Linked DNA regions of Actinoalloteichus hymeniacidonis. The protein of the gene in region 1 interacts with the protein of each later gene in a pairwise test. Links are inferred from orthologs where the notes say so. Each region holds a gene or a part of one and is shown on either strand. Other genes may lie near its edges.

The links.
Region 2: the proteins of BKA25_RS00265 (region 1) and ileS interact in binary tests that used the Escherichia coli proteins (3 or more experiments, as listed by UniProt). The link is inferred for Actinoalloteichus hymeniacidonis from one-to-one orthologs.

What each region holds. Positions count from the first base shown.
Region 1 is NZ_JACHIS010000001.1:56,737-62,757, reverse strand. The notes cover bases 1,917-4,901. They hold BKA25_RS00265 (substrate-binding domain-containing protein), read right to left. Parts: upstream 3,889-4,901; coding sequence 2,944-3,888; downstream 1,917-2,943. Other genes in these bases: BKA25_RS00260 (ABC transporter permease), read right to left, coding at 3,950-4,901; BKA25_RS00270 (ribokinase), read right to left, coding at 2,034-2,936; rbsD (D-ribose pyranase), read right to left, coding at 1,917-2,037. Outside these bases: BKA25_RS00280 (phosphoenolpyruvate--protein phosphotransferase), read right to left, coding at 1-1,530; more of rbsD, read right to left, coding at 1,648-1,916; more of BKA25_RS00260, read right to left, coding at 4,902-4,933; BKA25_RS00255 (sugar ABC transporter ATP-binding protein), read right to left, coding at 4,930-6,021. UniProt on the Escherichia coli protein: Part of the ABC transporter complex RbsABC involved in ribose import. Binds ribose. Also serves as the primary chemoreceptor for chemotaxis.
Region 2 is NZ_JACHIS010000001.1:4,263,302-4,268,563, reverse strand. What follows is about bases 1,519-5,262. They hold ileS (isoleucine--tRNA ligase), read left to right. Parts: upstream 1,519-1,897; coding sequence 1,898-5,062; downstream 5,063-5,262. Other genes in these bases: lspA (signal peptidase II), read left to right, coding at 5,140-5,262. Also shown: BKA25_RS17675 (cell division protein SepF), read left to right, coding at 1-297; BKA25_RS17670 (YggT family protein), read left to right, coding at 324-608; DivIVA-like cell division protein Wag31, read left to right, coding at 685-1,506. UniProt on the Escherichia coli protein: Catalyzes the attachment of isoleucine to tRNA(Ile). As IleRS can inadvertently accommodate and process structurally similar amino acids such as valine, to avoid such errors it has two additional distinct tRNA(Ile)-dependent editing activities.

The DNA of each region.
Region 1 (6,021 bases):
CGAGGACAGCGCTCCTGCGGTCATCGACAGGCTGGTGACGCCCAATCCGACCAGAACCGGGGCGAGCAACGGGTCGCCTGCGGCCTCGCCACACACACCGACCGGGAAACCGGTCTCCCGAGCCGCATCGCCGAGGGTGGCCAGCAAGCGCAGCAAGGCGGGTTGCCACGGGTCGTTCAGTGTGGCCAGCGAACCCAGCATCCGATCGGCCGCGAACACGTACTGCGCCAGGTCGTTGGTGCCGACGCTGACGAAGTCGACCACCTCGAACACCTCGCGGGCGGTGAGCACCGCAGCCGGAATCTCGATCATGACGCCGACTCGGGAGATTCCGGCGGCCCGCGCCCGATCGGCGAACCAGGCGGCTTCCTCGGCGGTTGCCACCATCGGGGCCATCACGGAGACGACGGCCCCGGAATCGGCCTCGGCACCCGCAATGGCCGCCAGCTGTCGGTCGAGCACTCCCGTCTCCACCCGACCGAGCCGCAAACCGCGCACCCCCAACGCCGGGTTGGGCTCGGTACCGGCACCGGTGAGGAAGGGCAGCGGCTTGTCCGAGCCGGCGTCCAGGCTCCGCACCACCACCGGCTTGCCGGGGAAGGCGCCGAGCACCTCGGAATAGGCGGTGCGCTGCGCGGACTCCGTCGGCTCGGTCTCGGCGTCGAGGTAGCAGAACTCGGTACGGAACAGTCCGATTCCCTCCGCGCCCGCTTCGGCGGCCGAGGCCGAGTCGGCGGCCGAACCCACGTTGGCCACCAGCCGGATGGGGACGTCGTCGGCGGTGCGTCCCGGGCCGGACCAGGTCGGTTCCGGGCTCCGCTCGACCGCATGGACCTCGATCGGGCCCTGTTGCACGGTGATGGTGCCGGTGTCGCCGTCGATGTGGAGGCCGAGGGAGTCATCCAGTTCGAGGACACCTGCGCAGGCCACCACGGCGGGAATCCGCAGTGCTCTGGCCAGGATCGCGGTGTGACTGGTCGGCCCGCCCTCCTCGGTGACCAGCGCGAGGACCAGCGTGGGGTCGAGGTCTGCGGTGTCGGCGGGGGCGAGATCGCGCGCCACCAGGACGGCCGGTTCGAGCAGGTCGGGGACTCCCGGGGGCCGCGCACCGGACAGCTCTGCGACCACCCGGTCGCGGATGTCGAGCACGTCCTTGGCCCGTTCGCCGAGGTAGCCGCCGAGGGCGCGCAGGTCCGCGGCGAACTTCTCGGCTGCCTCGTACACCGCGCGGGCGGCGGGCAATCCACCATCGCGCACCAAGGCCTCGGCCGAGGAGATCAGGGCGGGGTCGGCGGCCATCGCCGCCGTGGTCTCCAGTACCGCCTTCGGCTCGCCGTCCAGCCGCGCGGCGCGGGTGGTCAGCTCGCCTGCCACCGCTTCGGCGGCGGGACCGATCCGCGCGGCCTCGGCCTCGGGATCGGTGGGGGCGGGACCGGTCGGGGGCGGCGGCAACGGTTCGGCCACCCGGACGATCGGTCCGGCCGCTTGCCCGGCGCTGACCCCTACCCCTTGCAGACTGATGACGGCCATGGTCTAGACCATACCGCTGTCTGAGCGTGGTAAGGGGGCTGCCGGAAGTCGGTGTGCCCGGCGTGACCGCCGCTGTCGAGGATTCGACGCGACGGCCAGCCGAGCAACACTACGAACTCAGAACGGAACGCCGCACCGGAGGATGACGTTCGCGTACGGCGTCGCCTCGCCGGTACGGATCACCAGCGCGGCGCCCGCGACGAGGCTCTTGAACTCCTCGTGCTGTACCTGTTCGGTCTCGCCGAGACGCTCGGCCACGCCGCTGGCGATCACCGGATTCCCGGCGGCCAGTTCGCCTGCCACCACCGCGCCCTCGACGACCACCTCGGCCAGCAGGCCGTCCAGCACCTCGAGGAACGACGGCACTCCGAACCGGAATGCGAGATCGATCAGAGTGGGTCCCGCCGGGATGGGCAGCCCGCAATCGGCGACCACCACCTTGTCGGTGTGACCGAGCCGGGCCAACGCCCCACTCAGTTCCGCATGCAGGATTCCGCTTCGCTTCACGAGATCACCTCCGACAACGTCGGGTAGGACGGCTGCGCACCCGGCCGGGTCACGGCGGTCGCCGCCACCCGTGCCGCGAAGGTGGCCGCCTCGACCAGCGACCGACCGTCGGCGAGACCGACGGCCAGTGCACCGGCGAAGGCGTCACCCGCACCCGTGCTGTCCACCGCACGCACCCGGGGCGCATCGATCGCGGTGGTCCCCGTCGAATCGGCGACGACGGCACCGCTGGCACCCAGCGTGACGACCACCGATCGCACGCCGAGCTCCAACAACCGCCGCGCGGTCGTCGCCGGATCCGCTGCCGCCCGCTCCTCGAGCAACCACGCGGCCTCGTGCTCGTTGACCACCAAGGGGTCGAGCTGCCGCAGGGTCTGTTCGTCCAGCGGAGCCACCGGGGACAGGTTCAACAACACCCGTGCCCCGGCGGCCGAGGCCGCTGCGACGGCGTGGCGCACCGTCTCCAGCGGAATCTCCAGCGACAGTGCCACCACCTTCGCCGCAGCCAGCGCCGAAGCCGCTTCGACCACATCGGCGGGCAACACCGCCGCGTTCGCTCCCGGCGAGACCACGATGGTGTTCTCCCCATCGGGGGTCAGGGTGATGAACGCGTTACCGGTGGGCCGCTCGACGGTGCGCAGCAGACAGGTGTCGACCATCGCCGCGCGCAGCGATTCCCGAAGAAGCTCGCCGTACTGATCGGCGCCCACAGCGCCCAGCAGTGCGACCGCACCGCCGAGCCTGCCCGCCGCCACCGCCTGATTGGCGCCCTTCCCACCGGGAATCGTCGTCACGTCGTCGCCCAGCACCGTCTCGCCCGCCGCCGGTCGACGATCGACCGTGACCACGAGATCGGCATTAGCCGAACCGATCACCACCACGTCTGCCTGCTTGGTCATCGCCGGCTCAGGGGGTGTACTGCTCGACGTTCTGCGGCGTGACCGCCTGAACCTCGATCTGGATCTTCGGCTCGATCTCGCCACCGTCGAGCAGGGTGTGCGCCTGCTCCACGGCCTGGAAGCCCATCTCCTCGGGCTGCTGGGCGATGGTGCCCGCCAGCGTCCCGGACACGATCGCGTCCAAACCGTCCGGCGTGCCGTCGAAGCCGAAGACCAGCACGTCCTCGCCTGCCCGCTCGCCGAGCGCCTGGATCGCGCCGAGTGCCATCTCGTCGTTCTCGGCGAAGACCGCGGAGACGTCGGGGTTGGACTCCAGGAGGTTGGTCATGACGTCCAAGCCCTCGGTGCGGTCGAAGTTCGCGGGCTGCTCTGCCACCACGTTCAACTCCGAGTGCGCCTCGACGCCGTTGCCGAAGCCCTCGCCACGCTCCCGGCTGGCCGAGGAACCGGGCACGCCCTGCAGGATGATGACGTCGCCTTCGACACCGGCCTCCACCAGTGCATCGGCGGCCAGCTCACCGCCCTGGACGTTGTCGGAGACGATCTCCTGGACGACCTCGCCGTCGGTGATCGACCGGTCGAGCGCGATCACCGGGATGTCGGCATTGGCGGCAGCGGCCGCTGCGGCGGTGGCCTGGTCGGAGTCGACCGCGTTGATCAGGATCAGGTCGACGCCCTGGGTGACGAAGGTTTCGACGTGGCTGATCTGCGTCGCCGGGTCGTTCTGGGAGTCCTGCACGATCAGCTCGATGCCGAACTCCTCGGCAGCCTCCTGTGCGCCCTGCTCGATGTCGACGAAGAACGGGTTGTTCAAGGTCGAGACCGACAGTCCGATGGTGAACTCCGCGTCGCCGCCACCGGAGCCTTCTGCGTCGCCACCGCCACAGGCTGCGACGAACCCGAGAGCGGCGACGGTGAGAGCGGTCGTTCCCGCTCGCTGTACCCCTCGCATCTGCACTTTTCTCCTTCCTCGGGTCGCCCCGAGTTCCCCGCCCGGCATCAGCCGGGACGAATCACCTGCCGCGTCTGCGGAGGGTGTCCACTAGGACCGCCAGTGCGATCACGACGCCGATCACGACCTGTTGCCAGAACGACGAGACCTGCAGCTGGTTGAGTCCGTTACGCAGCACAGCGAGGATGAGTGCGCCGACCAGGGTTCCGGTCGCGCGTCCGATCCCGCCGGACAGCGAGGCGCCGCCGATGACGACCGCCGCGATGGCATCGAGCTCGTAACCCTCGGCGGCCTGCGGTCCGGCCGAGGAGAGCCTGCCGGCGAGCATCATGCCCGCCATCGCGGCGAACAGGCCCGACAGTGCGTAGACGACGAGCTTCTGGTTGCGCACGTTGATCCCGGAGAGCCGTGCGGCCTCCTCGTTGCCACCGATCGCATACATCGCACGGCCGGAGTAGGTCCTGACCAGCACGAAACCGGTCACCAGGAACATGCCGAGCAGGATGATGACCGGCACGGGAAGTTGGAACGATCCGAGTTCGAGCGTCGAACCGAGGAAGCTGATCGACTCGGGAGTCGCGACCGGCCTGCCCTCGGAGACCACGAGGGTGAGCCCTCGGGCGATGCTGAGCATCGCGAGCGTGGCGATGAATGCGGGCAGCTTGCCGAAGCTGACCAGCATTCCATTGACCAACCCGGCTGCCACACCGGTCAGCAGGCCCATGATCAGGGCTAACTCGGAGGACAGCCCGAGTTCGGCTGCCGAATAGGAACCGACCATCGCCGAGAGCGCCGCAACGCTGCCGACCGAGAGGTCGATGCCGCCGGAGATGATGACGAAGGTGACACCGAAGGCCATCACGGCCACCACGGCAGCCTGGACGCCGATGTTCAGCAGGTTCTGGGGCGAGCCGAAGCTCGGCACCATGAGCCAGAGCGCACCCGCGAGCACCAGGAGCCCGAGCAGGGCACCGTTCTCGCCGAGCAGCTTGCTGAGGTCGAAGCCGCCCTTGGTGCGGCTTCCGGTCTTCTCGGCACTGGTCATGACGCCAGGTCCTCCTCTTCCCTGGCCGCCACCGCGAGCGCCATCACCTGTTCCTGGGTGACACCGTCGGTGGGCAGCTCGCCGGTGATGCGGCCATGCGCCATCACCAGGATTCGATCGCTCATGCCGATGACCTCGGGCAGTTCACTGGAGACCAGCAGAACCGCGTGTCCGGAGTCGGTGAGCGCATTGATGAGTTCGTAGATCTCGACCTTGGCGCCGACGTCGATTCCCCTGGTCGGCTCGTCGAGCATCAGCACCTTGGGGTCGGACAGCAACCACTTGCCGATGGCGACCTTCTGCTGATTGCCACCCGAGAGTTCGCGGATGGTCTGGTTCGCACCGGAGTGTTTGACCCGGAGCTTGCCTGCCATCTCGGCGGCTCGACGCGCTTGGCCGCTGCGATCCACCAGCCCGGCCGAGGTGGCCGAGCGCAGCGTGACCAGGCCCATGTTCTCGCCGACCGAGGAGTTCAACACCAGTCCCTGGCCCTTGCGGTCCTCGGGAACCAGCCCGATCCCCGCGCGCATGGCGGCACCGATATTCCCGCCGGGGAGCACGGTTCCGGCCACCTCGACGGTGCCGGAGTCATAGCGGTCGGCGCCGAAGATGGCTCGCACCACCTCGGTCCGGCCCGCGCCGACCAGGCCGGAGATACCGACGACCTCCCCGGCCCGAACCTCGAAGTCGATATCGCTGAAGACGCCCTTGCGGGTCAGTTTCGACACCTTCAGCAGGGGCCCGCCGGTAGACGTCCGATGCCGGGGGAACTGGTCGTTGATGTCCCGGCCCACCATCGTCCGCACCATCAGATCGACCGAGGAGCCGCCGGGCAGCACGCCTGCACCGCGACCGTCCCGCAACACGGTGATCCGATCGGCGATGCGCTGAATCTCGTCGAGATGATGGGTGATGAAGACCAATCCGACCTGCTGTTGGCGCAGTTCGGCCATGATCTCCAGCAGTCGGTCGGTCTCCGTGGCGGTGAGCGCCGACGTCGGCTCGTCGAGGATCAACACCCGCGCGTCCTCGTCCAATGCCCTGGCGATCTCCACCATCTGCTGCTGGGCGATGCCGAGGGTGTCCAC
Region 2 (5,262 bases), 4.2 Mb from region 1 along the record:
TCGGCCGGCGCGAACGGGTTCGGTCCCGGTCGGATCACGACGCTGCACCCGAAGACGTATCTCGAGGCCAGGACCATCGGCGAGCACTACCGGGAGGGCACCCCGGTGATCATCAACCTGACCGCCATGACGGACGCCGACGCCCGCAGACTGGTCGACTTCGCCGCCGGATTGGCGTTCGCTCTCCGGGGTGACATCGACAAGGTGACGAGCAAGGTCTTCCTGCTGTCGCCCGCAGATGCCGACGTCACCGTCGAACAGCGGCGGCGGATCGCCGAGGGTGGTCTGTTCGGCTGACGGCAGGTGATGGCAGAGTTGGGGTTGTGGAACTCTTCCGGATCATCGCTTACTACGCGCTGTTCTTCTTCTGGCTGCTCTTGATGGCGCGTATCGTGGTGGAGCTGGTTCGGGCGTTCGCCAGGGAATGGCGACCGGCCGGAGGGGTTGCGGTCGCGCTCGAGACCATCTACACAGTGACCGACCCGCCGGTTCGGGCGCTCCGGCGCATGATCCCGACGGTTCGAATCGGCGGGGTCGGACTGGACCTGTCGATTATGGTTCTACTGCTGGTCGTCTTCATCCTGATGCGACTGGTGAGCCCGGCTTAGACAAGACGACACGGACGGACCGGGCAGCGGGGAGCTCCGGGGTCCGTTGTCGAGGAGTGCGTGAGGTGATCTAGCCATGCCGTTGACGCCCGCCGACGTGCACAACGTCGCGTTCAGCAAGCCACCGATTGGCAAGCGGGGCTACAACGAGGACGAGGTGGACGCATTCCTCGACCTGGTTGAAGGCGAACTCGCAAGACTGATCGAAGAGAACAACGAACTGCGCAACCAGATCGAGCAGCTGGACCAGCAACTCGACAACACGCGCGCGGACCTGGAGGACGCCCGAGCAGGTGCTGCCGCCGCGCCCGCGAGCAGGCCTGCGGAGGAGCCAAGGCGACTCTCGCCGGTGCCCGCACCGTCGATGGTCGAGCAGACCGCACCGGGCGGGGACCACCACGTCCAGGCGGCGAAGGTTCTCGGACTGGCCCAGGAGATGGCCGACCGCCTCACCGGCGAGGCGAAGGCCGAGGCCGACGGCATGCTCTCGGAGGCGAGGACGAAGTCCGAGCAGCTCCTCTCCGAGGCACGGACGAAGTCCGACGGGCTGGTGAACGAGGCCCGGACCAGGGCCGAGACCATGCTCGGTGACGCGCGCACTCGCTCCGAAGCAGTGGAGCGGCAGTCCAGGGAGAAGGCCGCGACCCTCGAGCGCGATGCGCAGCGCAAGCACTCCGAGATCCTCGCGGGGATCACCCAGGAGAAGAACAGCCTGGACAAGGAGATCGAGGTCCTGCGGACCTTCGAACGCGAGTACCGCACCAGGCTCAAGACGATGTTGGACTCCCAGCTGCGCGAGCTGGAGGACCGGGGCAGCGCCGTCCCGCCCATCGAGTCCACTCGATCCAGCCATCAGACGGGATACAGCTTCGGCGGTCGCACCGCCGAGGCGGGCTGAGCACCGAGGCCGACCGGCGACGTCGGTCGGGATCGGCGTCGAGAACCGTCGACCGCCCCAGCGGAATCCGCTGGGGCGGTGCCGTCTGTCATCGAACCCGATGATCCACCGGGGTCGGAGCGAAACGGTTTTGACCCCGTCGCTAATCTGTAGTCACAGGCATCGATCCGGCCATCACCGGGGAGCCGCCGGAAGAACCGAGCCCTCGGCTCTCAGTAGAACCGGTCGGGTGGGCCCGTCATAGCCCCGAATCGAGAGGTCGACGCTCGCGAAGGAGCGAACGCGTCGGCAAGCGGGGTGGTACCGCGGGATGTCTCAGTGGCATGTCGTCCCCAGGAGATCTGCGTCAGCGGACTCCAGACGAACGCCACCACCCGCGAGGAGCAATTCGATGGCCTACCCCAAGGTCCGCCTCACCGGTCCGGATTCCGCCGGAGTTCCCGCCCAGCCCTCGTTCCCCGAGGTCGAGGAAGCGGTGCTCTCCTACTGGTCGGCCGACGACACCTTCGCCGAGAGCATCCGGGCCCGCCCCAGTGGCGAGAATGGCTCCAACGAGTTCGTCTTCTACGACGGCCCGCCCTTCGCAAACGGGCTCCCGCACTACGGGCACCTGCTGACCGGCTACGTCAAGGACGTCGTGCCGAGGTACCAGACCATGCGCGGCAAGCGTGTCGAGCGCCGCTTCGGCTGGGACACCCACGGCCTGCCCGCCGAGGTGGAGGCGGAACGGCAGCTCGGGATCGATCACAAGTCGCAGATCGAGCAGATGGGCATCGACGTCTTCAACGAGGCCTGCCGTACCTCGGTGCTGCGCTACACCGACCAGTGGCGCGAGTACGTCACCCGCCAGGCCCGCTGGGTGGACTTCGACAACGACTACAAGACCCTCGACCTGGACTACATGGAAAGCGTCATGTGGGCCTTCAAGTCGTTGTGGGACAAGGGTCTGGTCTACGACGGCTTCCGGGTGCTCTGGTACTGCTGGCGCTGCGAGACACCGCTGTCCAACACCGAGACGAAGATGGACGACGTCTACCGCGATCGGCAGGACCCCGCGGTCACCGTCTCGATGCGGTTGGAGACCGGGGAACGCGCGCTGATCTGGACGACGACCCCGTGGACGCTGCCGAGTAACCTCGCCATGGCCGTCCACCCGGACGTCGAGTACGTGACCGTCGAGCACGAGGGCGAGCGCTACCTGCTCGCCGAGGCGCGACTGGCGCACTATGCCAGGGAACTCGGTGAGGACGCCGTCGACCGGATCGTCGCGCGGTGCACCGGCGCCGAACTGCTCGGCCGCCGCTACACGCCACCCTTCGACTTCTTCCTCGGTCGGCCCAACGCCCATCAGATCCTGGCGGCCGACTACGTCACCACGGAGGACGGCACCGGGATCGTGCACATCGCCCCGGCCTTCGGTGAGGACGACAAGGCCGTCACCGACGCCGCGGACATCGAACCCGTCGTGCCGGTCGACTCGCGGGGCCGCTTCACCACCGAGGTGCCGCCGTATGCGGGACAGCAGGTCTTCGAGGCCAACAAGGAGATCATCCGCGACCTCAAGGCCGCCGGGTCGCTCGTGCGGCACGAGACCTACGACCACCCCTATCCGCACTGCTGGCGCTGCCGGAACCCGCTGATCCAGCGCGCGGTGTCGTCCTGGTTCGTCGCCGTCACCCGCTTCCGGGACCGGATGGTCGAGCTGAACCAGCAGATCGACTGGGTGCCCGGGCAGATCCGGGACGGCCAGTTCGGCAAGTGGCTGGAGGGCGCCAGGGATTGGTCGATCTCGCGGAACCGCTACTGGGGCTCGCCGATCCCGGTGTGGACCTCCGACGACCCCGCCTACCCCAGGGTCGACGTGTACGGCTCGCTCGACGAGTTGGAGCGCGACTTCGGGGTCCGGCCCACCGATCTGCACCGGCCGTACATCGACAACCTGACCCGCCCCAACCCGGACGACCCGACCGGTCGGTCGACCATGCGCCGGGTTCCCGAGGTCCTGGACTGCTGGTTCGAGTCCGGGGCGATGCCCTTCGCCCAGGTGCACTACCCGTTCGAGAACCGCGACTGGTTCGAGCACCACTACCCCGGCGACTTCATCGTGGAGTACAACGGCCAGACCAGGGGCTGGTTCTACACGCTGCACGTGCTGGCCACGGCGTTGTTCGACCGGCCCGCGTTCCGGCACGCGGTGGTGCACGGGATCGTCCTCGGTGACGACGGCCAGAAGATGTCGAAGTCGCTGCGCAACTACCCGGCGGTGGACGAGGTGTTCGCGCGGGACGGCGCGGACGCGATGCGCTGGTTCCTGATGTCCAGTTCGATCCTGCGTGGCGGCAACCTGATCGTCACCGAGCGGGGGGTGCGCGACGCGGTCCGGCAGTCGGTGCTGCCGCTGTGGAACTCCTGGTACTTCCTGGCGCTGTACGCCAACGCCGAGTCGGTCGAGGGTGCCTCGTTGACCGACTCCGACTTCGGTGCGCGGACCGGGCGCGGTCCCTCCACCCATGTCCTGGACCGGTATGTGCTGGCCAAGACGCACGAGCTGGTGGTCGACACGGGTGCCGCGATGGACGCCTCCGACCTGGCGGGCGCCTGCGGCCTGGTCGAGAGTTTCCTGGAGGTGCTCACCAACTGGTATGTGCGTCGGTCGCGGGAACGTTTCTGGGCGGGCGACCAGGCCGCGGTGGACACGCTGCACACGGTGCTGGAGGTGGTGTGTCGGGTGGCCGCGCCGCTACTGCCGCTGACCACCGAGGCCGTGTGGCGTGGGTTGACCGGCGGGCGTTCGGTGCACCTGGCCGACTGGCCGGAGGTGGAGAACCTGCCCGCAGACCCGGCGCTGGTGACGGCGATGGACCGCGTTCGCCAGGTCTGCTCGACGACGTCGGCGCTGCGCAAGGCCGCCAAGCTGCGGGTGCGGTTGCCGTTGCGCACCCTCGTGGTGGCGGCGCCGGACGCGGCGGCACTGGAGCCCTTCCTGGATCTGATCCGGGACGAGGTCAACGTCAAGGACGTGCAGTTGACCGACGACGTCTCGGCCTACGGTCGGTTCGAGATCGCCGTCAACGCCAGGGCGGCGGGCCCGAGGATCGGCAAGGCGGTCCAGCAGGTCATCCGCGCGGTGAAGGCGGGGGAGTGGACGCAGGAGGCCGACGGCACCGTCACGGCGGCGGGCGTGCAACTGCTTCCCGGTGAGTTCGAGGAGCGGCTGGTCGCGGCCGATCCATCGGCTACCTCGGCACTACCCGGCGGCGCGGGCGTGGTCGTGCTGGACACCGAGGTCACCGAGGAGCTGGCCACCGAGGGTCTGGTCAAGGACGCGGTACGGGTCGTGCAGCAGGCGCGGCGGGACGCGGACCTGCACGTCTCCGACCGCATCGAGCTGACCGTGTCGGCGACCGAGGACGTCACCGCAGCCCTGCGACAGTGGGAGGGCTTCCTGGGCAAGGAGACACTGGCGGTCCGGGTCGTCTTCGCACCCGTCGACGGTGGCTTCGCCGGAACGGTCGGCGACGGCGCACAGATCGCCGTCGCGGTACGCAAGGCCTGAGGCTCGTCGCCTCCCCGCACATCGCCATGATGTGTGGGGGGCGTACCCCTGAGCGGGAGAGGCGAGGAGCTACGGCCATGACGATCTCCGGTCCCGATGACGGTGCCTGCTCGAAGCGGCCTGTGCGGCCGCTCGGTGTGCGTCGGGTCGGTCGCCGGGTGTTCGTGCGGGACAATGGCCGGGTGAACACCGAGCATCCC